2 regions of the Mycobacterium sp. WMMD1722 genome follow, and region 2 is predicted to be linked to the other one. Evidence: riboswitches for the same ligand, from Rfam matches in the RefSeq annotation. Region 2 holds a riboswitch; the other holds the start of a gene.

Region 1 (14,901 bases), 910 kb from region 2:
AGGGCATGTGGGCGATGACCGAGCTGATGGCCGATATGGTCGAGCAGAAGATCGGCCAGCCCAAAGCCGGTGCCACCACCGCGTGGGTGCCCTCGCCGACGGCGGCCACCCTGCACGCCATGCACTACCACCAGGTGGACGTGTACGCGGTGCAGCGCGAACTCGAGGGTCAGCAGCGCACCACGATCGACGAACTGCTCACCATCCCGTTGGCCAAGGAGCTGGCGTGGGCCCCGGAGGAGATCCGCGAAGAGGTTGACAACAACTGCCAGTCGATCCTCGGCTACGTGGTGCGCTGGATCGACGCGGGTGTCGGATGCTCCAAGGTTCCCGACATCCACGACGTCGCACTGATGGAAGACCGCGCCACCCTGCGCATCTCCAGTCAGCTGCTGGCCAATTGGCTGCGCCACGGCGTCATCACCGAAGAGGACGTCAAGGCCAGCCTGCGCCGGATGGCCGCGGTCGTCGACGAACAGAACGCCTCGGATCCCGATTTCAAACCGATGGCCGCCGACCCCGACGCCAGCATCGCCTTCCAGGCCGCCCAGGAGCTGATCCTGTCCGGCGGAGCGCAGCCCAACGGCTACACCGAGCCGATCCTGCACCGCCGCCGTCGCGAGTACAAGGCGTCGGTGAGCTGCTGAGGCCACCGGGAAACGCGTGCGCGGCGGGCCACTAGACTGCCCGCAGCGACGACTCCTGACGACTGATGACCCGGCGATGACCATGCGACGACGCGAATGCGGGGGTAGGGCTAGGCATGGGTAGGCACAGCATTCCCGATCCCGAGGATCGCGACGACCGTCCCGGCGGCGATGAACAGCGGTACAGCGACGACACCACGGTGTCCATCCCGGCCGCCGGCGAATCCGGCCCGGCGACCGGCCCGCAGCGCAGCGGCTGGGACAGCGGCGAATGGACCGGCAGCCACCGCGCGCTGACACCGAAACGCCGGGGCGTCAGTATCCCGGTGATCGCGGTGCTGGTCGCAGTGGTGGTACTCGTCGGCGCGGTGATCGCCTGGCGATTCTTCGGCGACGCGCTGTCGAACCGTAGCGACGCCGACGCCGCGCGGTGCGTCAGCGGTGATCTGTCGGTCGCGGTGCTGGCCGACCCGTCGATCGCCGACCAGATCTCCGCATTGGCGACCGCGTACAACGACACCGCGAAACCGGTCGGCGACCGGTGTGTGAAGGTGGGCGTCCGGCCGGCCGGTTCCGGTCAGGTGCTGGCCGGGTTCGAGGGTGACTGGCCCGGCGACCTCGGCGACAAGCCCGCGCTGTGGATCCCCGCCAGCGGACTGTCCGCCGCCCGGCTGGAGGCCGCCACCGGACCCCAGACCATCGACGACAGCCGATCACTGGTGACGTCGCCGGTGGTGCTGGCCGTTCGGCCGCAGCTGCGCGATGCCCTGGCCGAGCAGAGCTGGTCGACGCTGCCCGCACTGCAGAACAACCCGACCGGACTCGACGGGCTCGGCCTTGCGGGGTGGGGGTCGCTGAAGCTGGCGCTCCCCCGCACCGGCGACAGTGACGCGTCGATTCTGGCGGCCGAGGCGGTCGCGACGGCGGCCGCTCCCGCGGGCGCCCCGGCCACCGACGGCCTCGGCGCGGTGACCACCCTGGCCGCCGGCGCACCCGAACTGCCCGCCGACACCGCCGACGCCGCGATGGACGCGCTGCTGGGTTCCGGTGACCCGGCCGCGGCACCGGTGCATGCGGTGCCGTTGACCGAACAACAACTGTTCCGCCGGGCCGCCGAACTGCCCGACGCGAAGAACGCCGTGGCGGCCTGGCGCCCGTCGGGGCCGACGGCCACCGCCGACTATCCGACCGTGCTGCTGGCCGGTGACTGGCTCGACCGTGAGCAGGTCGCCGCGGCCAGCGAGTTCGCCCGCTTCATGCGCGACCCGGAGCGACTGTCCGAGCTGGCCGCGGCCGGCTTCCGCACCGGCACCGGCAGCCCGCCCGCCAGCGATGTCGTGGACTTCGCCGCGGTCCCCGCGCCGCTGCCGGTCGGCGACGACGCGCAGCGCGCCAGGATCGCCGACGCGCTGGTCGCCCCCGCCCAGGCCTCGACGTCGACGATCATGCTCGACCTGTCGATGCCGGCGGCGGAGGGGACGAACTCGCGCATGGGCAACGTCGTCAACGCGTTGATCCCCCGCATCGAGGCGTTACCGCCCACCTCGGCGGTCGGGCTGTGGACGTTCAACGCGTCGGCGGGGACCTCGCAGGTGCCGCTGGGACCGCTGGCCGAGCGCCGGGATGCGCTGACCTCGACCCTCGACCAGCTGTCCTCGACGTCGGGGGGTGCCGTCTCGTTCACCACACTGCGGCTGGTGTACACCGAAGCGCTCGCGAATTTCCGGGCGGGACAGCCCAATTCGGTCACCGTGATCACCGAGGGACCGCACACCGACCAGACGCTGGACGGGTCCGGCCTCGAGGCGTTCATCCAGGGTGCTTTCGACCAGGCGCGACCGGTGGCGGTCAACGTCATCGACTTCGGCGACGACCCGGACCGCGCCACCTGGGAGGCCGTCGCACAGGTGACCGGCGGCACCTATCAGAACCTCGCGACGTCCGACTCCCCCGAGTTGGCCGCCGCGCTGTCCTCGATGGTGCGCTGAGTCGCCGGTCGCTCAGGCGAACGCCTCGATGGGCGGACACGAGCACATGAGGTTGCGGTCGCCGAAGGCGCCGTCGATCCGCCGCACCGGCGGCCACACCTTGGCCCGGTAGCCCTTGCCCAGCGGATAGGCCGCCTGTTCGCGGGTGTAGGGGTGGTTCCATTCGGCGACCAGCAGGCTTTCCGCGGTGTGCGGCGCATTGCGCAAGGGATTGTCCTCAGCCGGCCAGGCGCCCGATCCGACCTGGTCGATCTCGGCGCGGATGGCGATCATCGCCTCGCAGAACGCGTCCACCTCACGCAGCGACTCACTTTCGGTCGGCTCCACCATCAGCGTGCCGGCGACGGGAAAGCTCATCGTCGGAGCGTGGAATCCGTAGTCGGCCAACCGCTTGGCCACATCGTCGACGGTGACGCCGGTCTGCTTGGTGATCGGGCGCAGATCCAGGATGCACTCGTGGGCGACCATGCCGTTCTCACCGGTGTAGAGCACCGGGAAGTACTCATCCAGGCGGCGGGCGATGTAGTTCGCCGACGCGATCGCGGTCAGCGATGCCGCCCGCAGGCCCGCAGCCCCCATCATGCGGATGTACATCCAGGTGATCGGCAGGATCGACGCCGAGCCGTAGGGCGCCGCGGCGACGGTGTGGTCGTCACCGAGTTCGGCGGCCAGCGGATGGCCCGGCAGATACGGCGCCAGATGCGAGCGCACGGCCACCGGGCCGACGCCGGGACCGCCGCCGCCGTGCGGGATGCAGAACGTCTTGTGCAGGTTGAGGTGGCTGACGTCGCCGCCGAACCGGCCGGGCCGGGCCAGGCCGACCAGCGCGTTGAGGTTGGCGCCGTCGACGTAGACCTGGCCGCCGGCATCGTGCACGGCCGCGCAGATCTCGGCGATGTCGTGTTCGTACACGCCGTGGGTCGACGGGTAGGTGATCATCAGCGCGGCCAGCCGCTCGGCGTGCTCGGACACCTTGGCCCGCAGATCGTCGAGGTCGACGTCACCGTTCTCCCGGCACGCCACCACCACCACCCGCATACCGGCCAGTGCGGCCGAGGCGGCGTTGGTCCCGTGCGCACTGGACGGGATGAGGCAGACGTCCCGGTCCGGATGGCCGTTGGCCTCGTGATAGGCCTTGATCGCCAGCAGACCGGCGTACTCCCCCTGAGACCCGGCGTTGGGCTGCAGCGAGATCTCGTCGTAGCCGGTGAGCCCGGTCAGCCACTGCTGCAGGTCGGCGATCAGCCCGCGGATACCCGGGGTGTCACCGTCGGGGGCGAACGGGTGCAGCCGGCCGAATTCGGGCCAGGTGATCGGTTCCATCTCGGCGGCCGCGTTGAGCTTCATCGTGCACGATCCGAGCGGGATCATGCTGCGGTCCAGCGCGATGTCCTTATCGGCCAGCGAGCGCAGATACCGCATCATCTCGGTTTCGGTGCGGTAGCGGGTGAACGCCGGGTGGGTGAGGAATTCGGTGGTGCGGGTGGCGATCTCGGGTCCGGTGAACGGCTGACCACCGCGGTCGGCGCCGAACGCGGCGAGCACCGCGGCCACATGCTCGGCGGTGGTCGCCTCGTCGGCGGCGACCGACACGTGGTCCTCGTCGACGAGCCAGATGTTGATACCCCGCTCTTTGGCGGCGTCGCGGATCTGCGCGGCGCGGCCGGGGACGCGGGCGAGCACCGTGTCGAAGAACGCGGCGTGCACCACCTCCACACCGGCGCCCGCGAGTCCCGTCGCGACCGCGCGGGCGTGCCCGTGCACGCGCCGGGCGATCGCGGTGAGGCCCTCGGCGCCGTGGTAACTCGCGTACATCGCCGCCATCACCGCCAGCAGCACCTGCGCGGTGCAGATGTTGCTCGTCGCCTTGTCGCGGCGGATGTGCTGTTCACGGGTCTGCAGCGCCAACCTGTACGCCGCCGCGCCGTCGTCGTCCCTGGACACCCCGACCAGCCGCCCCGGCAGTTGCCGGGCATGCTTGCTGCGCACCGCGAGGTAACCGGCGTGCGGGCCGCCGAAGCCCATGGGCACGCCGAAGCGCTGTGTGCTGCCGAAGGCGACATCGGCGCCGAACTCCCCGGGCGGGGTCACCAGCGTGCAGGCCAGCAGATCCGCCCCGACCGCGACCAGGGCCCCACGCTCGTGCGCCTGCGCCACCAGCGGCGCCCAGTCGACCAACGAGCCGCCAGCGCCGGGCAGCTGCACGATCACGCCGAAGAAGTCGCCCTCGGGCAGACCCTCGCGCAGGTCCGCGGTGACGAGCTCGATGCCCAGCGGCCGTGCCCGGGTGGCCAGGATGGCTGCGGTCTGGCGGTACACGTCGACGTCCACCGCCAACCGCCGGGACGTGCTGCGCACCGCGCGCTGCATCAGCGTCATCGCCTCGGCGGCGGCGGTGCCCTCGTCGAGCATGGAGGCACCCGCGACCTCGAGGCCGGTCAGATCGCACACCATGGTCTGGAAATTCAGCAGCGCCTCGAGGCGGCCCTGGCTGATCTCGGGCTGATACGGCGTGTACGCGGTGTACCAGGCGGGGTTCTCCAGGACGTTGCGGCGCAGCACCGGCGGGGTCAGGGTGTCGGAGTATCCCTGTCCGATCATCGAGACCGCCACGGTGTTGGTCTCGGCCAACGCCCGCAGCTCGGCGAGTGCCTCGGTCTCCGAGGCCGGCGCCGGCAGCACGTCCAGTCCGGGCGCCACACCCTCGGCGCCCAGTGCGTCGAGGATCCCCGCGGGCAGCGCCTTGGCGGCCAGATCGTCCAGCGTGGGAACACCGATGGTGTCGAGCATGACGGCGACCGCATCGGAGTCCGGGCCGATGTGACGATCGGCGAACCGGGGCTGATGGGAATCGAGCACGGGCGTCTCCTCTGAGGGGCCACGGATGGGAAAAGAACCGCTGGGTTCCCCTCCCTCTGTCGTCGACCCGTCGCGGGCGCCTGAGAGATTCACCGCACCCAGCGGACCGGTGTGCGCCTTTCCCCATGGGCGGGTGGACTGTGTCCACCACTTTCCAGAGGCATCGTCGCCGTGAACGGTCCTGGGTGCCTGAGAGGTTGACGGAGAGGTGTTGCTCCTTCGGCGTCCGTGACCGGCTGCCACGGAGCTCTCCCGCACACGGGTGATGCGTGGGCGAGTCTACCGGGCGGTCGGTCCGACCGCCGCCCGAGGAGGTGTGAGCCGCGTCAGCCGATCTTGCGGTCGCGATGCTTACGGCGCGAGGCCAGCTCGTCCTCCGGTGCGGCGATCGACTCGCCACCGTCGGCGCGCTCGCCGGGGAAATCGGCGATCGCGCCGGTGAGCTCGCGCATCGCCCCCGACACCGCGATGCCGAAGACGCCCTGTCCACCCTGGAGCAGGTCGACGACCTCTTCGGCGGAGGTGCACTCGTAGACGGTGGTGCCGTCGGAGAACAGGGTGATGTTGGCCAGGTCGCTGACCCCGCGCTGGCGCAGATGGTCGACCGCGACCCGGATGTTGTGCAGCGAGATGCCGGTATCGAGCAGCCGTTTGACGATCTTGAGGACCAGGATGTCCTTGAACGAGTACAGGCGCTGGCTGCCGGATCCGGCCGCACCGCGGATCGACGGGACGACCAGCGAGGTGCGGGCCCAATAGTCCAGCTGCCGGTAGGTGATGCCGGCGATCTGGCAGGCACTGGGACCGCGGTAGCCGACGAGTTCGTCGGGCACCGAGTCGTCCGGGAACAGTCCGGCCTGCACCGGTTCACCCGCCGGCGCGACAGACTGCGCCGGGGTGCCGTCGGTGGACAGGTCGAGCTGCTCCTGACGTGGCGTGTCGCCCACTACCGATTCCTCTCGCCGATCGAACTCGCAAACCCCGCCACAACCGTGACCTGCACTGCAACGGTTCCGCCACCAGCCCGAATGTGTCCGAGCATACGCTTGTCGCGACGTCGTGACTGCCCGTCGCCCCCAAAGTATTACCCCGAAAACGGGGTGGACCGAACGCCCTCGCCGCGTGTCGACCGGCCTGCACCGAGTTGAGACGCATCCGTGACCAACGGCAGGTTTCGCACGATCACGTCGCCTTGAAGTCGTCGGGCGAGACGCTGTCGAGGAACTCCTTGAACTTCTCGACCTCGTCCTCGCGCACCGCACCGGTGGCCTCTTCGTCGTTCTCGTCGGGGATCAGCAGCCCGGCCTCGGCCAGCACCGCCTCTTCGACATAGATCGGCACGCCGACCCGCAGCGCGATCGCCACCGAATCCGACGGCCGCGCCGAGACCTTGATGTCCCGATCGAAGATCAGATCGGCGTAGAAGGTCCCCTCCTGCAGATCCACGATGCGCACCTCTTTGAGCGAGTGGCCCAGCGCCGCGATCACGTCGCGGATCAGATCGTGGGTGAGCGGGCGTGCCGGTTCGACACCCTGCTGTTCCAGTGCGATCGCCGCGGCCTCGGATTGGCCGATCCAGATGGGCAGATAACGGTCGCCGTTGGATTCGCGCAGCAACAGCACCGGCTGGTTCTGGGGCTGTTCCACGCGGATACCGATCACACGAACCTCAGCCATCAGATACTGCCCTCCGCACCGGTGTGCTCGTTGTCCTCATCGGACGGTCCTGCCTGCCAGATACGGGATCTGACGTCGGAGCCGAATCGTCTTCAACTCGTCTGGACGAGTCTAATCCTCACCGATCCAGTACGTCGCGTACGGCCGATTTGATCAGGGACGTGTGCAACGTGATGGCCAGCGCGGCCACCTCGCGGGCCAGGTCGTCGGCCCGGTCGCGCGCACCGGCCTTGCCCGCCTTGACCATCGGGCCCGCGATCTGGGCGATCAGATCGGACTGCCGGTCGGCCGCCGACCGGAAAGCCCGCAGATGCCGCGGCTCCACGCCGTAGTCGGCGAGCGCTCGGGCGCACTGGGCGATCACCACCGAGTGCTCGTCGAACAGAATCGTTCCGGCGGCCTTGAAGATCGGCGTGATCACCCCGGCCTTGAGCAGGGCGCCCAGCAGCTCCTCCCCGACGCCCGAGCGCTCCAGCAGATCCTCGCGACTCAGCCGCACCTGCGCCGGCCCCACCCCGGCCAGCCTGCCGGCCTCCCCGCCGACCCCGTCGACGGTCACCAGACGCGGTACCCCGTAAGGGGTTCCGCCGTGGGGCAACTCACCGTCGGGCTGCGCGTCGAGCTGCGCCTTGATCACCTTCAGCGGTAGGTACTGATCGCGCTGCGCGGTCAGGATGAAACGCAGCCGCGCACAGTCGTAGGCGGTGAACCGCCGGTAGCCCGACGCCGTCCGCTCCGGGGTCACCAGCCCCTCCGCCTCCAGAAAGCGGATCTTGGAGATGGTGACGTCCGGAAAGTCCGGCCGCAGCAGATCCAGCACAGCTCCGATGGACATGCCGGCCAGAGCCGGCCGTTCGGGCTGTGTCATGGGCTGCTGGGACGGGACGCGCGACTAGCCGGCCGCGCCACCGTCGTCGTCGGCGGGCCCGGTCAGGAACACCAGGCGGAACTTGCCGATCTGCACCTCGTCGCCGTTGGCCAGCACGGCCGAATCCACCGGCTCACGGTTGACGTAGGTGCCGTTGAGGCTGCCCACGTCGACCACCTGGAACTCGCCGCTCTCCAGCCGGAACTCGGCGTGGCGACGGCTCACGGTCACGTCGTCGAGAAAGATGTCACTGTCCGGGTGCCGGCCCGCCGACGTGGTCGGCTGGTCGAGCAGGAACCGTGAACCGGCGTTCGGACCGCGCTTGACGACCAGCAGTGCCGACCCGACGGGCAGGCCCTCGACACCCGACACGGCGCTTTCCCCACTCGGCGCCGCAGGAGCGTCGAGTTCGTTGAGGAAGTCGGCGCGGAAGACCGATGTCGTCTCCACGGTGACTTCGTCAGACGTCTGGTCAGCCCCAGAGTTGATGTCCTTGTCCGTCACCCGCTGCTCCTCACTGGCTGCTGTGGCGATACCCGGCCGGTCCCCGGTCGTCGTGTCACATTCGACCGTACCGCGCAGCAGACGTCGTTGTGTCCACCACGGCCGGATCCGCCTCTTGGTCTGCAGAACCCTAGCAACTGCTCACTCGCTCGCCACGGCACGGTAACCGTCGGCGTCGAGCAGGCCGCCCAGAGCGGCCTCCATATCGTCGGTGTCGAGCTGGAGATCGACCAGCCAGCCCTCGCCGTAGGGGTCGGAATTCACCAGATCGGGGCTACCGTCCAGATTCGCGTTGACGGCAAGCACTTTCGCGCTGACCGGGGCGTACAGGTCCGACACCGACTTGGTCGACTCGACCTCACCGAACGTCTCCCCGGAGGTCAGCTCCGCACCGACGTCGGGCAGCTGCACGAAGACGACGTCGCCGAGCGCCGCCTGCGCGTAGTCGGTGATCCCGACCCGCACGGTGTCGTCACCGGTACGCAGCACCCACTCGTGTTCCTCGGTGTAGTACAGCTCGGCTGGGATGTCGCTCACGGGGCTCCTTCGTACTTCGGGTGGGGTCCGGACACGCTGCGGCTCATTTGACTGGCTGAGCGTATTGGCGCGGTTTCGGTTGCCGCAAGGCGGCCACGTCGACGCGATCGGCCTGCTGCACCACCATCGTCCCACCGACGCGCTCGACGCTGTCCATGGCGCCGCCGGGGATGTTCATCGCGGCGGCCAGGGTGGGCGGATCGCCGATCGCCAGAACCGTGTAGGGCGGGTTCAGTGTGGCACCGTCGACGATCAGGGCCCCCGGTCTGCCGACCACCCAGGTGTCCACGCCGACGCGCACCGCGGTGCGCTGATCGCCGGCGCCGCCCTGGCTCACCCCCTGGATCTCGATGGCCTCCGCCCCGGCCGCCCGCAGCTCGTTGACCACGTCGAGCAGGGTCTCTGCCGGCACCCCCGGGGTGGTGTCGGAGATGGTGATCGTCACACCGGGGCCGGTGGCCGCCACGGTGCCGATGAGGATGGACAGCGCCGCCAGCCGGGCCTGCGCGTTCTCGATCGCGGCCTGATCGGTACTGCCGGTGGCCTGCAGCTGTTCCAGCGTCCGGCGCAGGTCGTTGACCTCGCTGTTGAGCGAGGCCTCCCGCTGTTGCAGCGAGTCGAGCAGCACGAGCAGATCCGCGGGTCGGGCGGTCTCGAGATTGTCGCCGGAGTCGTGCTGACGGACCTGGGTGACGATCGCCACGCCGAGCAGCAGGCACAGCAGCACGGCCAGGACGCCGAACACGGTGCGGCCGCGGCGGTGCGGCCGGTGGTGGGGCGCGGCGGCGGGCGGAAGTTCGTGCCGGCCGTGTTCGCGGGCCCGGTCGCCCGAGTGGTCGCCTGAGTGGTCGCTTGAGTGGTCGCGAGAATCGGCCATCTCAGGCCCCGAACAGCCGGCGCCGGAGGGCGGCGGCGTTTCCGAAGATGCGGATGCCGAGCACCACGATGATGGCGGTCGAGAGCTGCGTCCCGACCCCGAGCTGATCGCCCACGTAGACGATCAGGGCGGCGACCAGCACGTTGAAGACGAACGACACCACGAAGACCTTCGCGTCGAAGATCCGCTCCAGATATGCCCGCAGGCCGCCGAATACCGCGTCCAGCGCCGCCACCACCGCGATCGGCAGGTAGGGCTCGACGACTTCGGGCACGCTGGGCCGGAACACCAGGCCCAGCACGATGCCCACGACGAGGGCGGCGATTCCGATCATCGGTGATCCGTTCGTGGTCGGGTCATGTCAGCCACCGCGCCGTTCGGCGAAGTTGACCTCGCGCACCGACCCGGCGGGGACGGTCAGTGCGTCGGCGGTGGCGACGGTGACCCCGACACCGTAGGAGGCCTCGAGCAGCCGCAGACGTTGCAGTCCGCTGCTGCGTTCGAACGACTCGGCCATCGTGTTCGGTGGACCGATCGCCTGCAACACGTAGGGGCTGCTGACGGGCTGGTTGTCGACCAGGATGCCGCCCCCGGCCTGCCGGATGGTGACGTTGGGGCCGATGCGCACATCTCCGATCGCGATGGCCTCCGCCCCGCTGACCCACAGCGAGTTCACCACCAGCTGCAGATCGCGGTCGAGAATGACCTGACGGCTGCCCTCGACCCGCTGTTCGGCGACGTCGGAGAGGTTCTTGGACATCCCGGGTTCGGTCACGGTGACCACCAGACCCGGTCCGATCGCCGCCGTGGCCGCCGCCTCGGCGTCGGCGACGTCGAGTTCGGCGAGCAGCCGGCGGCCGAGTTCGTCGCCCTCAAGCCGGCTGCGCCGCTGAGCGGCCACCGCGGCGGCCAGCGTGCTGCGCTCGGCGGCCAGTTGGTCGTCGGTGGCCTCGGCCGAACGCACGCTGCCGGCCAGCACCTGCTGGGCCTCCCGGGCCGCCGGTGCGGCGATCTGCGCCTGCGCCGCGGCGACCGAGAACACCGCCGCCACCGCGACCGCGGCCGCGATCTGCCAGGTCCACTCGCCGGCGCGGCCACGGCGCGCGCCCGCCCGCCGGGCCGATGCTGCAGCGGCGTAGCCGGGATCGTGGTGGTCGGTCAACAGCGAACGCAGCAGCGAGGGCACCGGGATCCGCGTCGGGGCGCCGGCAGCGTGTTGACTGCGCCCGGCCGACGGATCGAACCCGCCGAGCGTGCGGTCGACGTCGGTCGGCGGCTCAGCCACCGGCGCCCACCTTCGGCATCCGCCGCAGCACCAGCCCGACCTGCATCAGGTACAGCACACCCGACCACAGGTACAGCGCCAGCCCCCATCCCAGAAATCCCCAGCCACAGGCGAGCACCAGGCGGCTCCACACCTGGTCCCACTGCCCCAGCAACACCAACGGGAAGCCCGACATCAGCGCGAACGTGGCGGCTTTGCCGAGATAGGTGACCGGCAGGGCGGCCAGTCCGCGGCTACGCAGCAGCGGCAGCGTGGCGGCCAGCACCAGATCGCGCCCCAACAGGGTCACGACGAACCACCACGGCACCGTGCCGTGCGCGGCGAGCGCCAGCGGCACCGTGATCATGTAGATGCGATCGACCAGCGGATCGAGCAATTCGCCGAGCCGCGAGGACTGGTTGGCCACCAGCCGGGCGATCTTGCCGTCGGCCCAGTCGGAGAACCCGCTGAACATCAACACCCCGACCGCCCACCCGTTGGCGTGCGCACCGAACAGCAGCCAGAGGAATACCGGCACCAGCGCCAGGCGCAGCACCGACAGCGCGTTGGGCACCGTCACCACCCGGTCCTCGGCGCCCGCCCCCGGAGCGTTCATGGCCTGAATCTATCGGAACACCCCGGGCAGGCTCAGCGCCGCCATCGTGTCGTCGGCCAGCGGATTGTCGTGCACCATGTAGGTCCACGTCGAGGTCGGGCGGGCCAGTTTCGACAGGTCGACACCCGGCTCGTCCTCGATGGACGGGGCCGTCTCGAACGTCTGCTGGGCGGCCTCGATGGCGTCGGCGGCCAGTGAGGCGAACGCGTCGACGGCCATCCGGTGGAACTCGTCGAGCGGATTCTGCCGGCCGAGTGCCCGCAGATGGATGCTCTCGCGGATGTCGGCCAGGTAGGCCAGGTGTTCACACCAGCCCCGGTCGAGGTGGTACAGCATGATCAGCCGGCAGATCTTCTCCAGCCGCTCCTCGGAGAGCTGCTCGGAGAGCTCCTCGTAGCGTTTCGGGGACAGCTCGGCGAGCTCTTCGCGGGCGGCCGCGGTGCGCAGCAGCGTGTCCCGCCGTTCGACGATGATCGCGCGCTGCTGAGCGGTGAGCTGGTTGTAACGCCAGGTGTTGGCGTGCACGTCCAGCAGCCGCCCCTCGGCGATGCGCTGGGCATGGTCGAGCAGCCCGGCGGCCTTGTCGCTGAGCACCCGGCCGTCCTCGTCGGCCTGCATCGGCAGTTTGGTGGGGTCGAGATGGGCGAGCACCAGCTCGTCGTCCCAGCTGGAGAAGAAGACCGACGACCCCGGATCGCCCTGTCGCCCGGCGCGCCCGCGCAGCTGGTTGTCCAGCCGCTCGGTGTGATGGCGCCCGGTGCCGACGACGTGCAGCCCGCCCAGCTCGGCGACGCGTTCGTGTTCGGCGGCGTGATCGTCGGCGTCGGAGCCGCCCAACCGGATGTCGGTACCGCGACCGGCCATCTGGGTGGACACCGTGACGGCGCCCAGCGAGCCGGCCTCGGCGATGACCGCGGCCTCCTCGGCGTCGTTCTTGGCGTTGAGCACAACGGCCGGGATCCCGTGCCGAACCAGCTTCTCGTGCAGTTCCTCGGATTCGGCGACGTCGCGGGTGCCGATCAGCACCGGCTGCCCGGTGGCGTGCACGTCCTCGACGTGGGCGATGATCGCCTCGGTCCGGGCGGCTGCGGTCACATACACCCGGTCGGCCTCGTCCTCGCGCACGTTGGGCTTGTTCGGCTCGATCGGCGACACCCCGAGCTTGTAGAACTGGCGCAGCTGCTCACCGGCGGCCAATGCGGTGCCGGTCATTCCGCACACCGTCGGGTACCGATTGATCAGCGCCTGAACGGTGATGGTGTCGAGCACCTCACCGGTCTCGGTGGTCTCGATGCCCTCTTTGGCCTCGACGGCCGCCTGCAGACCGTCGGGCCAGCGCTGTAGCTGCGCGATGCGGCCGCGGGAGGCGTTGATGAGGTGGACGGCGCCGTCGCGGACGATGTAGTGCACATCGCGCTGCAGCAGTACGTGCGCGTGCAACGCCACGTTGACCTCGGTCAGCGTCGAGACGACGTGTTCCTCGGAGTAGAGGTCGATCCCGCCGAGCTTGGCCTCGAGTTTGCGGGCGCCACGGTCGGTGAGGTGGACGTTGCGGCTCTCGGCGTCGGTCTCGTAATCCGTGCCGGCGGTCAGCTCCCCCACCATCCGGATCAGCTCGACCCGCGGTGTCTCGCGGTGGCTCGTTCCGGCCAGCACGAGGGGCACCAGCGCCTCGTCGACCAGCACCGAATCGGCCTCGTCGATCAGCGCCACGTCGGGGCGCGGCGAGACCAGGTCGTCGACGTCGATGACGAGCTGATCGCGCAGCACGTCGAAGCCGATCTCGTTGACCGACGCGTAGGTGACGTCGCAGGCGTACGCGTCCCGGCGCTGTTGCGCGCTGGACTCGGCGGTGATCCAGCCGACGGTCAGCCCGAGCGCCTCCAGCAGCGGACCCATCCACTGCGCGTCGCGGCGGGCCAGGTAGTCGTTGATGGTGATGACGTGCACGCTGCGTCCGCCGATGGCGTAGCCGGCGGCGGCGATCGCACCCGAGAGCGTCTTGCCTTCACCGGTCGCCATCTCCACAACGTCGCCGGCCAGCATCCGCAGCGCGCCGAGCAGCTGGACATCAAAAGGACGGAGCGAGGTGGTCCGCTCGGCCGCCTCCCGGGCGATCGCGAGGAACTGCGGGATGTCGGCGGCCTCGGCGAGGTCTTCCAGGCGCAGCAGTCGTGCGGCTTTGCGCAGCTGTTCGTCATCGAGGTCGGCGGCCTTGTCGTCGAAGTCGGCCGACGCGGTGACCTGTGCCAGTGATCGGCCCTGGTTCTTCTCGGTGGCGGCGCCGAGCAGCTTCCAGAACTTGCCGCTCAGGCGGCCGGTGGTGCGGGAACTCGTCTTGGGCACACGTTTACGGTACGCGGAGGTCCACGATGAGCGAATCTCCCACCGGGACGAATCCGAGCTTGCGGTAGACGTGGTTGCTCGCCGGATTCGCCACATCGGCGAACAGCACGACGTGCCGGGCTCCGGCGGTCAGCGCCCAGCGGCAGGCCGCCGCGGTCACCGCCGACCCGAAGCCGCGGCCGCGCACCTCCGGCGGGGTGTACACCGGCCCGATCCGCGACACCCCGGCGGCCGGCGCGCGCACCGCGGCCATGCTGACCGGCGCCCCGTGCGCGGTCCACAGCAGATACGCATCGCCGACGGCACCGGCGGCCGCCACCGCAGCCGCGGCCCGGTGCGGGTCGGGTTCGTGGCCGAGCGCCTCCGCCGCGAAGTCGCACTGGTACCGGATGAGCACCGGCAGATCGGCCGGGCGCGCCACCCGGTGCACACCGGCCACCCCGGCCGGACCGGTCAGCGTTCCCAGCCGGTAGAGCCGCTCCTCGACGGTCCCCTCGGCGACCGACCCGGTGTGCGCACACCACCGCCGGCAGAACCTCTCGGTCGTCGCCCGCGGACCGCGCACACCCGGCACGGCGAGGCCCGCACCGTGCACCGCACGCACCGTCTCGTCCAGCGGGGCGCCGGTCAACCCGCCGCACAACAGCGCCAGCGGCGGCGTCCGCATCGCCGCACCCACCAGTTCGTCGCCCTCCCACACGGTCAGCAGCAGCGGATC
Region 2 (14,901 bases):
GGCGCGAAGGAACGTTTCGAGTACACCGTCATCGGCGAGCCGGTCAACGAGGCGGCTCGGTTGTGCGAGCTCGCCAAGACCGCGCCCGACCGATTGGTCGCCTCGTTCGAGACGGTCGACAACGCGACCGAGAGCGAGCGGGCGAACTGGACGCTCGGGGACACCGTCACACTGCGGGGCCATGATGAGCCGACCCGGCTGGCGCTGCCGGTCTGACGCGGTCCACGTCACAGCCCAAGGTATGTGATACCAGCCGTCACGGTAACTAAACTCGACGGTATGAGTGAGGGCCTGCTGCAGATCGAGGACTGCCTCGACGACCGGGGCGCCATCGTGCTGCCGCCGGGCGTCACCCTGATCTCGCTGATCGACCGGAACATCGCCCACGTGGGTGACGCGGTGGCCTACCGGTACCTCGACTACACCGCCGGGCAGGACGGCCGGGCCGCGGAACTCACCTGGGACCAGCTCGGCCGCCGGATCAGGGCCATCGGCGCACGGGTCCAGCAGCTGTGCGACCGCGGCGACCGGGTGGCGATCCTCGCGCCCCAGGGGTTGGACTACGTCGCCGGTTTCTTCGGGGCTGTGAAGGCCGGCGCCATCGCCGTACCGCTGTTCGCCCCCGAACTGCAGGGACACGCCGAACGTCTCGACACCGCGCTGCGCGACTCACGCCCGCGCGTCGTGCTCACCACCACGGCCGTGCGCGGTGCGGTCGTCGACCACCTCTGCACCGTCAATCCCGACATCCGCGTGGTGGTGCTCGACGAGATCCCCGATACCGACGGTGACGCCTTTGCTCCGGTGGTGCTCGATGTCGACGACGTCTCCCACCTGCAATACACCTCCGGAGCGACGCGCGCGCCCGTCGGCGTGGAGGTCACCCATCGGGCCGTCGGGACCAATCTGATCCAGATGATCCTGTCCATCGATCTGCTCGACCGCAACACCCACGGCGTCAGCTGGTTGCCGCTGTACCACGACATGGGCCTGTCGATGATCGGCTTTCCCGCCGTGTACGGCGGCCATTCCACGCTGCTGTCCCCCACCGCCTATCTACGCCGGCCGCAGCGCTGGATCTCCGCGCTGTCGGACGGCTCCCGCCACGGACGCGTGGTGACGGCCGCGCCGAATTTCGCCTACGAGTACACCGCTCAGCGCGGTCGGCCCGCCGCCGAGGACGACGTCGACCTGAGCAACGTCGTGATGATCGTCGGATCCGAACCGGTCAGCATGGCCGCCATCCGGACGTTCAGCGCCGCCTTCGCGCCCTACGGTCTGCCGCCGACGGCGATCAAACCGTCCTACGGCATCGCCGAGGCGACGCTGTTCGTCTCGACCATCGCACCCGACGCCGAACCCCGTCAGACGTTCTTCGATCGCGCCGCGCTGACCGACGACCGGGCGGTCGCCGTCGCGCCGGACAGCGACCGCGCCGTGGCGCACGTGCCGTGCGGGCAGATCGCGCGGTCCCAGTGGGCCGTCATCGTGGACCCCGACGGCGCCGAAGTGCCCGACGGGCGGGTGGGCGAGATCTGGTTGCACGGGGACAACGTCGCACGGCGGTACTGGGACCGCCCGACGGAGACGCGGGAGAAATTCGGCGCCGTCCTGCGATCGCGACTCGCTGCGGGCAGCCACGCCGCCGGCGTCCCGGACGGGGCAGGCTTCTTCCGGACCGGCGATCTCGGGGTGTTCGTGGACGGCGATCTCTACGTGACCGGCCGAGTCGCCGATCTGATCGTGCTCGACGGTGCGCACCACTATCCCCAGGACATCGAGAAGACCGCGGCGGACGCGTCGCCGATCGTGCGGGCGGGATACGCGACGGCATTCACGGTGCCCGATGGGCGTCTGGTGATCGTTGCCGAACGTGCGTCGGGCACTCGGCGCGTGGATCCGGAACCGGAGCTACAGGCGATCCGCGCGGCCGTCGCGGCCCGCCACGGGCTGGTGGTCGACGATGTCCGTCTGGTGCCGGCCGGCGCCATTCCGCGCACGACGAGCGGCAAGCTGGCCCGCCGGGCCTGCCGCGACGGCTATCTCGCGGGCACCTTCGCGGGCGTGATCAGCACTCCACGACGTTGACCCCGACCTGGGCGGCCAGCCCTCCGAGTGCGGTCTCCTTGTATTTGTGACTCATGTCGAGTCCGGTGACGCGCATCGTCTCGATGACCTCGTCGAGGCTGACCCGGTGGGTGCCGTCGCCGCGCAGCGCCATCCGCGCCGCGGTGATCGCCTTGTTGGCCGAGATCGCGTTGCGTTCGATACACGGGATCTGCACCAGCCCGCCGATCGGATCGCAGGTCAGCCCGAGGCAGTGCTCCATCGCGATCTCGGCGGCGTTCTCCACCTGTTCGGGCGTGCCACCGAGGATCTCGGCGAGGGCACCCGCGGCCATCGAGGCCGCCGATCCCACCTCTCCCTGACAGCCGACCTCGGCGCCGGAGATGGACGCCCGCTGCTTGTACAGCGATCCGATCGCGCCGGCGGTGAGCAGGAACCGCACCGCGACGCGGTCGCGATCGGCCTGCCCGGCGGCGGTGTAGTGCTCGGCGTAGTGCAGGACCGCGGGAATGATGCCGGCGGCGCCGTTGGTGGGTGCGGTGACGACCCGTCCGCCGGAGGCGTTCTCCTCGTTGACCGCCAGGGCGATGAGGTTGACCCAGTCCTGCGCGAAGAGCGGATCGCGATCGGGGTCTTCGGTGCGCAGGCGCTGATGCCAGCCGTGGGCCCGGCGGTGCACCGCCAACGCGCCCGGCAGATCGCCGGTGCGTGCCATGCCGTTGGCGGCACAGTCGGCCATCACGTCGCGAAGGTGCAGCAGTCCCGCGGTGATCTCGGCGCGGGGTCGCAGCGTCGATTCGTGGGCGAACATGACGTCGCTGACCGGTAGATGATGGCGGCGGGTCAGTTCGAGGAGTTCCGCAGCGCTGCTGAACGTGTAGGGCGACGGAGTCTCGGCGGTTGCGGTCTCGGGTTCACCGTCGGTCACGACGAAGCCGCCGCCGACCGAGTAGTAGGTCCGCTCGAGTGCGACGGCGCCGGCGTGTCGGGCGGTGAACGTCATGGCGTTGGGGTGACGGGAGAGCATCTCGGTGGGACGACGGACGATGTCGGCGCTGCTCAACCGGATGGACGATCGACCGTCGAGGCGGATCTCACCGGTCGCGCGCTGGCGGGCGAGCGTCTGCTCCATCTCGTCCACCGTCACCGCGTCTGGCTGTAGCCCCTCGAGTCCGAGCATCATCGCGGTGAAGGTGGCGTGTCCGTCGCCGGTGGCCGCGAGCGATCCGTACACCGTCACGTCGAGACCGTCGACGACGGAGAGGAGATTCTGTCGGCGCAGGTCTGCGGCGAACGTGGCCGCCGCACGCATCGGTCCGACGGTGTGGGAGCTCGACGGGCCGATACCGACGGAGAAGAGGTCGAAGACGCTGACGGTCATGGGTCGCTCCGGGGATCGGCGTCCGACGGTGATGTCGAACGGCTCGCTGTGGCCCCTCCCCGCTCTGTCCGTGGGACCTGAGAGATTGGCGGCCGACGCAGGCGGCTGCGGTTCACCTTCGGTAAGCGCGGAGCGCTTTCTCCAGAGTTGCCTCGTCGCAGCGGTACTGGTGCCTGAGAGATTCCCGGGGAGGACATTGCTCCTACGGCGCCCACCTCGGTGGGTTCTCCCGCTGCGCGTCGGTGGCGTGTGCAGTTGTATCCGTCATCAAATCACAGGTCCGCGCGGTGGACCACCATGTCGGATTTCCGCCAGTGCTGTCGGTGGCCGGGTGTAAGTGTGGACATCGTGCACGACGACTTCGACCGCTGCTATCGGGCCGTTCAGTCCAAGGACGCGCGATTCGACGGCTGGTTCGTCACGGCGGTGCGCAGTACCGGAATCTACTGCCGCCCGAGTTGCCCGGTCCGGCCGCCGTTCGCCCGCAACATACGCTTCTTCGCCACGGCGGCGGCCGCTCAGGCCGAAGGTTTCCGCGCCTGTAAACGATGCCGGCCCGACGCGTCGCCCGGTTCGCCGGAGTGGAACGTCCGGGGTGACGTCGCGGCGCGGGCGATGCGCCTGATCGCCGACGGGGTGGTCGACCGCGACGGAGTGACCGGGCTGGCGGCGGGGCTGGGCTACACCTCCCGCCAGCTACAGCGCATCCTGCACGCTGAGGTCGGGGCGAATCCGTTGGCGTTGGCGCGGGCGCAGCGCGCGCAGACCGCCCGGCTGCTCATCGAGGCCACCGAGCTGGCATTCTCCGACGTCGCCTTCGCCGCCGGTTTCGCCAGCATCCGCCAGTTCAACGACACGGTGCGCGCGGTGTGCGATCTGACCCCCACCGAACTTCGCCGCCGGGCCCGCGGGCGGACGGTGAACACGTCGGTCGGACCCGGTCCGATGTCGTTGCGCCTGCCGGTGCGGACGCCGTTCGCCTACGAGGGTCTGTTCGGCCACCTCGCGGCCAGCGCCGTCCACGGGGTGGAGGAATTCCGGGACGGCGCATTTCGCCGCACATTGCGGTTGCCCCACGGCAGTGCGGTGGTGAGCCTGACGCCGCAGCACGACCACGTCGGCTGTCGGTTGTATCTCGACGATCTGCGTGATCTGACCAGTGCGATCGCCCGCTGCCGGCGGTTGCTCGATCTCGATGCCGATCCGGAGGCGGTCATCGACGCGCTGTGCGAGGATCCGGCGCTGGCCGCACTGGTCGCCAAGGCACCCGGTCAACGGATCCCGCGCACGGTCGACGAGTCCGAGCTCGCGCTTCGGGTGGTTCTCGGCCAGCAGGTCTCGCTCAAGGCGGCGCGCACCCATGCCGGCCGGCTGGCCGCCAATTACGGCCGGCCCGTCTCGGATCCCGTCGGCGGTCTGACACATGTGTTCCCCAGCGTCGAACAGCTGGCGGAGATCGACCCGGCGCATCTGGCACTTCCCCGCGCCCGGCAACGGACCGTGGTCGCGCTCGTGGGCGCCCTGGCCGCCGGCGAGGTCGAGCTCGGCCCCGGTAGCGACTGGAACGCAGCGCGCGAGCGACTGCTCGCGGTACCGGGCATCGGCCCCTGGACCGCCGAGGTGGTGGCAATGCGCGGCCTCGGCGATCCCGACGCCTTCCCGGTGGGAGACCTCGGCGTGCGCGCCGCAGCGCGGGCGCTCTCGCTGCCCGACGACATCCGCGGGTTGACCGAGCGTAGTTCGGCGTGGCGACCCTGGCGCGCCTACGTCACACAACACCTGTGGACGGCGCTCGATCACGCGGTCAACGACTGGCCGCCGAAGGAGACGATGTCATGAGCATGTTCTTCCGGACCGTGGACAGTCCCGTAGGCCCGCTGACGCTGGCCGGACGCGACGGCCGACTGATGCATCTGCGGATGGTCGATCAGACCTACGATCCGAACCGCACCGGCTGGTCGCGCGATGATGGCATCTTCGACGATGCGGTCGCCCAGTTGGCGGCGTACTTCCGCGGCGAACTCACCACATTCGATCTCGAACTGGAGTTGACGGGAACAGCGTTTCAGCGCCGGGTATGGGAGGCGCTTTTGACGATTCCGTACGGCGAGACCCGCTCCTATGCGGAGATCGCCCGCAAGATCGGGGCGCCGGGTGCGTTCCGGGCGGTGGGGCTGGCCAACGGCCACAATCCCGTCGGCATCATCGTCCCGTGTCATCGCGTGATCGGGGCGAACGGCAGCCTCACCGGATATGGCGGTGGACTCGACCGCAAGCGACTACTGCTCGCATTGGAAAGAATGGCGAATTCGGCGACTCCGACCCTATTCGACTGAAACCAATTCCCTTCGAACACATATGAAAAAGCCTCGGCCCCCAACCGAAGTCGGGGGCCGAGGTGAAAGGGTGTTCGGCGGTGTCCTACTTTTCCACCCGTGTGGGTAGTATCATCGGCGCTGGCAGGCTTAGCTTCCGGGTTCGGGATGGGACCGGGCGTTTCCCTGCCGCTATGGACCGCCGTAACTGTATTCACTCGTTTTTGAGTGATCCCCCGTGGTGGGGGAAGTGTTTTTTGGTGGTGGGGTGTGAATCGTGGTTGATTCTGGTGTGGGTGTGGTTGCGGGCGTCGTTGGTGTTAACACACTCACCTTTGGTTTTGGGTGTGTGTAAGTTTTCGGCCGGTTAGTGCCAGTTCCCTACGCCTATTACTAGGTGTGCAGGTCTGGTCTATCGATCCCGTGGTCTGCGGGGGGCCTTATCCCACTTAATGGGTGAGAAGCCTGGTCTTGGAGGGGGTTTCCCGCTTAGATGCTTTCAGCGGTTATCCTGTCCGAACGTGGCTATCCAGCGGTGCTCCTGGTGGAACAACTGGTAGACCAGAGGTTCGTCCGTCCCGGTCCTCTCGTACTAGGGACAGATTTCCTCAAGCTTCTGACGCGCGCGGCGGATAGAGACCGAACTGTCTCACGACGTTCTAAACCCAGCTCGCGTGCCGCTTTAATGGGCGAACAGCCCAACCCTTGGGACCTGCTCCAGCCCCAGGATGCGACGAGCCGACATCGAGGTGCCAAACCATCCCGTCGATATGGACTCTTGGGGAAGATCAGCCTGTTATCCCCGGGGTACCTTTTATCCGTTGAGCGACACCCCTTCCACTCAGAGGTGCCGGATCACTAGTCCCGACTTTCGTCCCTGCTCGACATGTACGTCTCGCAGTCAAGCTCCCTTGTGCACTTACACTCAACACCTGATTGCCGTCCAGGTTGAGGGAACCTTTGGGCGCCTCCGTTACATTTTAGGAGGCAACCGCCCCAGTTAAACTACCCACCAGGCACTGTCCCTGAACCGGATATACGGTTCGAGGTTAGAAGCCCAATACGACCAGAGTGGTATTTCAACAACGACTCCACACTCACTGGCGTGAATGCTTCACAGTCTCCCACCTATCCTACACAAACCGTATCGAACTCCAATACCAAGTTGTAGTGAAGGTCCCGGGGTCTTTTCGTCCTGCCGCGCGTAACGAGCATCTTTACTCGTAATGCAATTTCGCCGAGTCTATGGTTGAGACAGTTGAGAAGTCGTTACGCCATTCGTGCAGGTCGGAACTTACCCGACAAGGAATTTCGCTACCTTAGGATGGTTATAGTTACCACCGCCGTTTACTGGGGCTTAAATTCTCAGCTTCACCCCGAAGGGTTAACCGGTCCTCTTAACCTTCCAGCACCGGGCAGGCGTCAGTCCGTATACATCGTCTTGCGACTTCGCACGGACCTGTGTTTTTAGTAAACAGTCGCTTCTCACTGGTTTGTGCCACCCCCTCACGCTCGAGACCGTAAAGATCCGTCACGCCATGGGGGTCCCCCTTCTCCCGAAGTTACGGGGGCATTTTGCCGAGTTCCTTAACCATAGTTCACTCGTACGCCTTGGTATTCTCTACCTGACCACCTGTGTCGGTTTGGGGTACGGGCCGTGTGCGCACTCGCTAGAGGCTTTTCTTGGCAGCATAGGATCACCGAATTCGCCTCAAACGGCTATGCATCACCTCTCAGGATCTGTGAACGACGGATTTACCTATCGCTCTCCCTACAGGCTTACCCCAGTACAACCACTGACTGGTACGGCTACCTTCCTGCGTCACCCCATCGCTTGACTACTACCACCGAAGGTCCCACGCAGCGGAGAAGACCCGCACCCCGAAGGGATTGGTGACTCCTCGTTTGGATGGTTAGTACCGGTGATTCATCAGGGACGCTCACACACGGGTACGGGAATATCAACCCGCTGTCCATCGACTACGCCTGTCGGCCTCGCCTTAGGTCCCGACTCACCCTGGGCGGACTGGCCTGGCCCAGGAACCCTTGGTCTTTCGGCGGGCAAGGTTCTCACTTGCCTTATCGCTACTCATGCCTGCATTCTCACTCCCACACCCTCCACAACACGATCACTCGGCTGCTTCACCGGATGCAGGACGCTCCCCTACCCATCAACAAAAGTTGATGCCGCGGCTTCGGCGGTGTGCTTGAGCCCCGCTACATTATCGGCGCACAATCACTTGACCAGTGAGCTATTACGCACTCTTTCAAGGGTGGCTGCTTCTAAGCCAACCTCCTGGTTGTCTTCGCGACTGCACATCCTTTTCCACTTAGCACACGCTTAGGGGCCTTAGCCGGCGATCTGGGCTGTTTCCCTCTCGACGCACGGAGCTTATCCCCCGCCGTCTCACTGCCACACTTTCACTTGTCGGCATTCGGAGTTTGGCTGACGTCAGTAACCTAGTAGGGCCCATCGGCCATCCAGTAGCTCTACCTCCAACAAGAAACATGCAACGCTGCACCTAAATGCATTTCGGGGAGAACCAGCTATCACGGAGTTTGATTGGCCTTTCACCCCTACCCACAGCTCATCCCCTCAGTCTTCAACCTAAGTGGGTTCGGGCCTCCACAACATCTTACTGCTGCTTCACCCTGGCCATGGGTAGATCACTCCGCTTCGGGTCCAGAACACACCACTACACACGCCACTATTGACGTGATACGCCCTATTCAGACTCGCTTTCGCTGCGGCTACCCCACACGGGTTAACCTCGCGACATGTCCCTGACTCGCAGGCTCATTCTTCAAAAGGCACGCCATCACCCCACGTTAAAAACGAAGGCTCTGACGGATTGTAAGCGCACGGTTTCAGGTACTATTTCACTCCCCTCCCGGGGTACTTTTCACCATTCCCTCACGGTACTATCCGCTATCGGTCACTGAGAAGTATTCAGGCTTACCGGGTGGTCCCGGCAGATTCACAGCAGATTCCACGGGCCCGCTGCTACTCGGGCATCCATCACTACAGAGCACGTGTTTTCACCTACGGGACTCTCACCCTCTACGGCCGGCCATCCCAAACCAGTTCGACTAACACGAGCTTTTCTCACTGCAGCCCAGACCGGCAGATCTGAGATTGATGAACCCCACAACACCACACACACAACCCCTGCCGGGTATCACATGCATACGGTTTAGCCATCCTCCGCTTTCGCTCGCCACTACTCACGGAATCACTTTTGTTTTCTCTTCCTACGGGTACTGAGATGTTTCACTTCCCCGCGTTCCCCCCCGTACCCTATGTATTCAGATACGGGTGACACGACATCACTCGTGCCGGGTTTCCCCATTCGGACATCCTCGGATCCACGCTCGGTTGACAGCTCCCCGAGGCATAACGCAGCCTCCCACGTCCTTCATCGGCTCCCAGTGCCAAGGCATCCACCATGCGCCCTTAAACACTTACAACACAACACCAAAAAATGAGTTCAGAAAAATTGCATTAACACCAACAACACACCACACCCAGAAGCACCCCCACCCCACAAGGAGGAAGAAGCCCTCTACGCGCAGTACATCGTTGAGATGCTCGCAACCACTATCCACAAATCAAACACCACACCCCACCACCAAAGCAGGGCAGCAACCAGAACCCCCACCCCCACAGGGGAGAGAGCCGGCACCCACCCCCATTCCGGAGTGAGCCCGCGGGCCTGTTGCCTCAGGACCCAACAGTGTGTCTGGCAATCTCTTTCACCGACATGGGCTTTCCCCACCCACCGGCACGGCTTGTTGTGCACCAAACCCCCACCCACTACAGGTGAGAGCTATTCACACGAATCGCCCGACAACAGCCGATCCCGCGATCTGCGGGGACTGGCCGGGTCTCGTGGTGCTCCTTAGAAAGGAGGTGATCCAGCCGCACCTTCCGGTACGGCTACCTTGTTACGACTTCGTCCCAATCGCCGATCCCACCTTCGACGGCTCCCTCCACAAGGGTTAGGCCACCGGCTTCGGGTGTTACCGACTTTCATGACGTGACGGGCGGTGTGTACAAGGCCCGGGAACGTATTCACCGCAGCGTTGCTGATCTGCGATTACTAGCGACTCCGACTTCACGGGGTCGAGTTGCAGACCCCGATCCGAACTGAGACCGGCTTTCAAGGATTCGCTCCACCTCACGGCATCGCAGCCCTTTGTACCGGCCATTGTAGCATGTGTGAAGCCCTGGACATAAGGGGCATGATGACTTGACGTCATCCCCACCTTCCTCCGAGTTGACCCCGGCAGTCTCCTGCGAGTCCCCACCACGACGTGCTGGCAACACAGGACAAGGGTTGCGCTCGTTGCGGGACTTAACCCAACATCTCACGACACGAGCTGACGACAGCCATGCACCACCTGCACACAGGCCACAAGGGAACCCATATCTCTATGAGCGTCCTGTGCATGTCAAACCCAGGTAAGGTTCTTCGCGTTGCATCGAATTAATCCACATGCTCCGCCGCTTGTGCGGGCCCCCGTCAATTCCTTTGAGTTTTAGCCTTGCGGCCGTACTCCCCAGGCGGGGTACTTAATGCGTTAGCTACGGCACGGATCCCAAGGAAGGAAACCCACACCTAGTACCCACCGTTTACGGCGTGGACTACCAGGGTATCTAATCCTGTTCGCTCCCCACGCTTTCGCTCCTCAGCGTCAGTTACTGCCCAGAGACCCGCCTTCGCCACCGGTGTTCCTCCTGATATCTGCGCATTCCACCGCTACACCAGGAATTCCAGTCTCCCCTGCAGTACTCCAGTCTGCCCGTATCGCCCGCACGCCCACAGTTAAGCTGTGAGTTTTCACGAACAACGCGACAAACCACCTACGAGCTCTTTACGCCCAGTAATTCCGGACAACGCTCGCACCCTACGTATTACCGCGGCTGCTGGCACGTAGTTGGCCGGTGCTTCTTCTGCACATACCGTCACTTGCGCTTCGTCTGTGCTGAAAGAGGTTTACAACCCGAAGGCCGTCATCCCCCACGCGGCGTCGCTGCATCAGGCTTGCGCCCATTGTGCAATATTCCCCACTGCTGCCTCCCGTAGGAGTCTGGGCCGTATCTCAGTCCCAGTGTGGCCGGACACCCTCTCAGGCCGGCTACCCGTCGTCGCCTTGGTAGGCCATCACCCCACCAACAAGCTGATAGGCCGCGGGCCCATCCCACACCGCAAAAGCTTTCCCCCCAAGATCATGCAACCAAGGAGGTATATTCGGTATTAGACCCAGTTTCCCAGGCTTATCCCAAAGTGCAGGGCAGATCACCCACGTGTTACTCACCCGTTCGCCACTCGAGTACCCCGAAAGGCCTTTCCGTTCGACTTGCATGTGTTAAGCACGCCGCCAGCGTTCGTCCTGAGCCAGGATCAAACTCTCCAAACAAAAACAACCCAACCGGCCAAGCCGGCAGGCGAATTCGAATCAGAAAAATCCGATCACAACCAGAAACATCTGGCAAAAAACCACACCCCCTAAACGGGAAAAAGAAGGCATGGCACAACAAAAACAACAAACAAAAACCACCAAACACACTATTGAGTTCTCAAACAACACACCCGTCTCGCAGGCAACCCTGCCAGCTTAATACATCTTGCTCGCCTGGGTCAACCTCTCCTCCGGGTTTTTTCAACCCGGGGGCGTTCGGTATGCGATAACCATACGCGCTGATCCCGTCTTCGCCAAAATCCGCAGGTGAGAGGCCGGATCGGGCACCGATTCGCCAGCGCGAACGACCCTGTTGTGCTAGTCCACGCGCTCGATCTCGGCGCCCAGACTCTTGAGGTTCTCGACGAAGAGCGGGTAGCCGCGGTCGATGTGGAACACGTCGTGCACCTCGGTGTCGCCGTCGGCGACCAGCCCGGCCAACACGAGCCCCGCCCCGGCGCGGATGTCGGACGACCAGACCGGCGCACTCGAAAGCTGCGGGATTCCGCGTACCACCGCGTGATGGCCGTCGGTACGGGCGTCGGCGCCGAGCCGGATCATCTCCTCGACGAAGCGGAATCTCGCCTCGAACACGTTCTCGGTGATCATCGAGGTCCCGTCGGCGATCGCCGCAAGCCCGATGGCCATCGGTTGCAGATCGGTCGGGAAACCCGGGAACGGCAAGGTCGCGACGTTGACCGCTTTCGGCCGCTCGTACTGCACGATCCGGAAGCCGTTGTCGTTCTGCGTGACTGTCGCACCGGCGTCGTGCAGCTTGTGCAGAACCAACTGCAGGTGCGACGGATCGACGCCGGTCACCGAGATGTCACCGCGCGTCATCGCCGCCGCGATGCCCCACGTCGCGGCCACGATCCGGTCCCCGATGACCCGGTGCTCGGTCGGATAGAGCCGGTCGACGCCATGGATGGTCAGGACCGACGAGCCGGCGCCGCTGATCTGCGCGCCCATCTGGTTGAGCATCGTGCACAGGTCCACGACGTCGGGTTCGCGGGCGACGTTGTGGATCGTCGTCACCCCCCGGGCGAGCACCGCAGCCATCAGGATGTTCTCGGTCGCCCCGACCGACGGAAATTCGAGCTGGATGTCGGCGCCGTGCAGCTCGTCGGCCTCGGCGACCACACAACCGTGCTCGATATTGCACTGGGCACCGAGCTGGCGCAGACCGGACTGGTGCATGTCGAGCGGACGCGAACCGATCGCGTCACCACCAGGTAGCGCGACTTTCGCGCGGTTGCAGCGTCCGACCAGTGGTCCGAGCACACACACCGAGGCCCGGAACTGCCGGACCGCTGCGAAGTCGGCGTCGTATTTGAGCTCGTCGGGACTGGTGATGCGCACGGTGTCGCCGTCGAGTTCGACCGTGGCGCCCAATCCCCGCAGCACCTCGGCCATCAGCGGGACGTCCAGGATGTCCGGGCAGTTGGTGATCGTGCTCGTGCCCTCGGCCAGCAGCGACGCTGCCATCAGTTTGAGCACACTGTTCTTGGCACCGCCGACGGCGACTTCGCCTGACAACCGGTGTCCCCCGGTCACCACGAATCGCTCGCTCACGCGGCCAGTGTAAACAGCGCTCTCGGCCATGTCAGTTTCCTGGAACATACTGGCCGAACGCCGCGCGGTACCGTTTCGGCCATGGCCGTACACCTCACCCGTATTTACACGCGGACCGGCGATGACGGAACGACCGGGTTGAGTGATTTCAGCCGGGTGTCCAAGAACGATCCGCGGTTGGTCGCCTATGCCGATTGCGACGAGGCCAACGCTGCGATCGGCGTCGCGGTCGCGTTGGGCGAGCCCCCCGAGCAACTGCTGACCGTGCTGCGCCAGATCCAGAACGACCTGTTCGATGCGGGCGCCGACCTGTCCACGCCGGTCGTCGAGAATCCGCAATATCCGCCGCTGCGCATCACCGCGCCCTACATCGACCGCCTCGAGTCCTGGTGCGACGAATTCAACGAACCGCTACCGGCGTTGAACTCCTTCGTCCTGCCCGGCGGCACCGGGCTGTCGGCACTTCTGCACGTCGCCAGGACCGTCACCCGACGCGCCGAGCGATCGGCCTGGGAAGCCGTTGCGGCACATGGCGATTCGATCAGTGTGCTACCTGCCAAATACTTGAACCGACTGTCGGATCTGCTGTTCATCCTGTCTCGGGTGGCCAATCCGGGCGGCGATGTGCTCTGGCAGCCGGGCGGTACCCGCGACGATCAGTAGTTGCGCCGGCGCGCACGCGGCGACGGCCGCGACTCGAGCCAGGACATGAAGGCGGTCAATGCGCCACGGTCCAGGGCGATCTCGTACGCGCGGCCCCGCTCGGGACTGATATCGCGCAGCTCGAGGACGACGATCTCGTCGGTCATGATGTCGAATTCGTCTCCCCGTGGGGATCGGCGGGACACCACTTCCAGGCCGCGGCGGCTCAACCGGCGGTCGGGCCACCAGCGCAGGCTCGACAACCGGTAGAAGCCGGCTTCTCCCCCGCGGTACCGCACCACGCCGTGGCGCCAACCGTGCCCACCGACCGCCGGGAAATCACGCATGATCGCGGCGGTGCCGCCGACCTGGCGCAGCTTCCACAACCGATAGAACAGCACGCTGACGACCAGCAGTAGCACACCCACGAGCGCGACCATGCTCCACATGGGCGCGCTCATCTGTACTCCCCGTCGCTTCGCTCGCCCCGGTGGCGGACCGCGCTAGTCGATCTGACCGAGCGCGCGAAGCCTCGCGCGACCCCTGGCCGCCGTCGCCGGATCGTCGGAGTCCGCGTCGCTGCGCGCCTGGCTCTCGTCGATCTCCGACTCCAGCGCGGCGGACTCGGCCAGGATGATCACGTTCGACTCGGTCACCGACATGAAGCCGCCGTCGACGGCGACCCGCAGATCGTCCTCGCCCTCGCGTTCGACGCGCACCATGGCGTCGTCGACGAGCTGGGCCACCAGCGGAATGTGCCGTGGGAGGATGCCGATCTCACCGGACGTCGTCCGAGTGAATACGAACGACGCCTTACCCGACCAGATCTCCCGCTCGACGGCGACGATCTCAACGTCCAGGTCGGCCATCGTCATTCGCCCTTGTCGGCGTCGTCATCCTTGGAGTCGTCATCCTTGGAATCGTCATCCTTGGACTCGCTCTGGGCCGGCGCACCGTCACTGGCGTTGTCGTCGATCTTCGCGCCCAGGCTCTCGGCCTTGCGCTGCAGATCCTCCAGACCACCGATGAGGAAGAACGCCTGCTCGGGCAGGTGGTCGAAATCGCCCTTGCTCAGCTTGTCGAACGCCTCGATGGTCTCCTTGAGCGGAACCGTCGAACCCGGCTGGCCGGTGAACTGCTCGGCGGCCATCATGTTCTGGCTCAGGAAGCGCTCGATACGACGTGCCCGCTGCACCAGCTGCTTGTCCTCCTCGGCGAGCTCGTCGATACCGAGAATGGCGATGATGTCCTGAAGATCCTTGTAGCGCTGCAGGATCCGGATGACTTCCTGAGCGACGCGGTAGTGCTCGTCGCCCACGACCGAGGGGTCGAGGATCGTCGAGCTCGACGCCAGCGGGTCCACCGCCGGGAAGATGCCCTTGGAGAACACCGTTCGGGACAGCTCCGTGGTCGCGTCGAGGTGCGCGAACGTGGTGGCCGGCGCCGGGTCGGTGTAGTCGT

The links. Region 2 has a riboswitch for glycine ahead of ACN27E_RS25645 (L-serine ammonia-lyase). Riboswitches for the same ligand answer to the same signal wherever they lie in the genome.
Region 1: another riboswitch for glycine. It lies ahead of gcvP (aminomethyl-transferring glycine dehydrogenase); the one in region 2 lies ahead of ACN27E_RS25645 (L-serine ammonia-lyase).

The regions. Positions count from the first base shown of each region.
Region 1 is NZ_CP186056.1:858,248-873,148, reverse strand. It holds gene ACN27E_RS03920 (malate synthase G) at 1-647, shown strand, start outside; gene ACN27E_RS03915 (hypothetical protein) at 764-2,635, shown strand; gene gcvP (aminomethyl-transferring glycine dehydrogenase) at 2,648-5,494, opposite strand; glycine riboswitch at 5,541-5,660, opposite strand; glycine riboswitch at 5,661-5,759, opposite strand; gene ACN27E_RS03905 (MerR family transcriptional regulator) at 5,821-6,441, opposite strand; gene ACN27E_RS03900 (bifunctional nuclease family protein) at 6,677-7,171, opposite strand; gene ACN27E_RS03895 (MerR family transcriptional regulator) at 7,290-8,039, opposite strand; gene garA (glycogen accumulation regulator GarA) at 8,064-8,543, opposite strand; gene gcvH (glycine cleavage system protein GcvH) at 8,685-9,080, opposite strand; gene ACN27E_RS03880 (DUF881 domain-containing protein) at 9,124-9,957, opposite strand; gene ACN27E_RS03875 (small basic family protein) at 9,959-10,291, opposite strand; gene ACN27E_RS03870 (DUF881 domain-containing protein) at 10,319-11,242, opposite strand; gene ACN27E_RS03865 (CDP-alcohol phosphatidyltransferase family protein) at 11,235-11,837, opposite strand; gene secA2 (accessory Sec system translocase SecA2) at 11,847-14,183, opposite strand; gene ACN27E_RS03855 (GNAT family N-acetyltransferase) at 14,188-14,901, opposite strand, start outside.
Region 2 is NZ_CP186056.1:5,280,065-5,294,965, reverse strand. It holds gene ACN27E_RS25655 (adenylate/guanylate cyclase domain-containing protein) at 1-216, shown strand, start outside; gene ACN27E_RS25650 (fatty acyl-AMP ligase) at 280-2,088, shown strand; gene ACN27E_RS25645 (L-serine ammonia-lyase) at 2,069-3,448, opposite strand; glycine riboswitch at 3,600-3,690, opposite strand; gene ACN27E_RS25640 (AlkA N-terminal domain-containing protein) at 3,797-5,287, shown strand; gene ACN27E_RS25635 (methylated-DNA--[protein]-cysteine S-methyltransferase) at 5,284-5,784, shown strand; rRNA gene rrf (5S ribosomal RNA) at 5,857-5,970, opposite strand; rRNA gene ACN27E_RS25625 (23S ribosomal RNA) at 6,111-9,231, opposite strand; rRNA gene ACN27E_RS25620 (16S ribosomal RNA) at 9,667-11,184, opposite strand; gene murA (UDP-N-acetylglucosamine 1-carboxyvinyltransferase) at 11,545-12,798, opposite strand; gene ACN27E_RS25610 (cob(I)yrinic acid a,c-diamide adenosyltransferase) at 12,880-13,461, shown strand; gene ACN27E_RS25605 (DUF2550 domain-containing protein) at 13,455-13,901, opposite strand; gene ACN27E_RS25600 (F0F1 ATP synthase subunit epsilon) at 13,944-14,309, opposite strand; gene atpD (F0F1 ATP synthase subunit beta) at 14,312-14,901, opposite strand, start outside.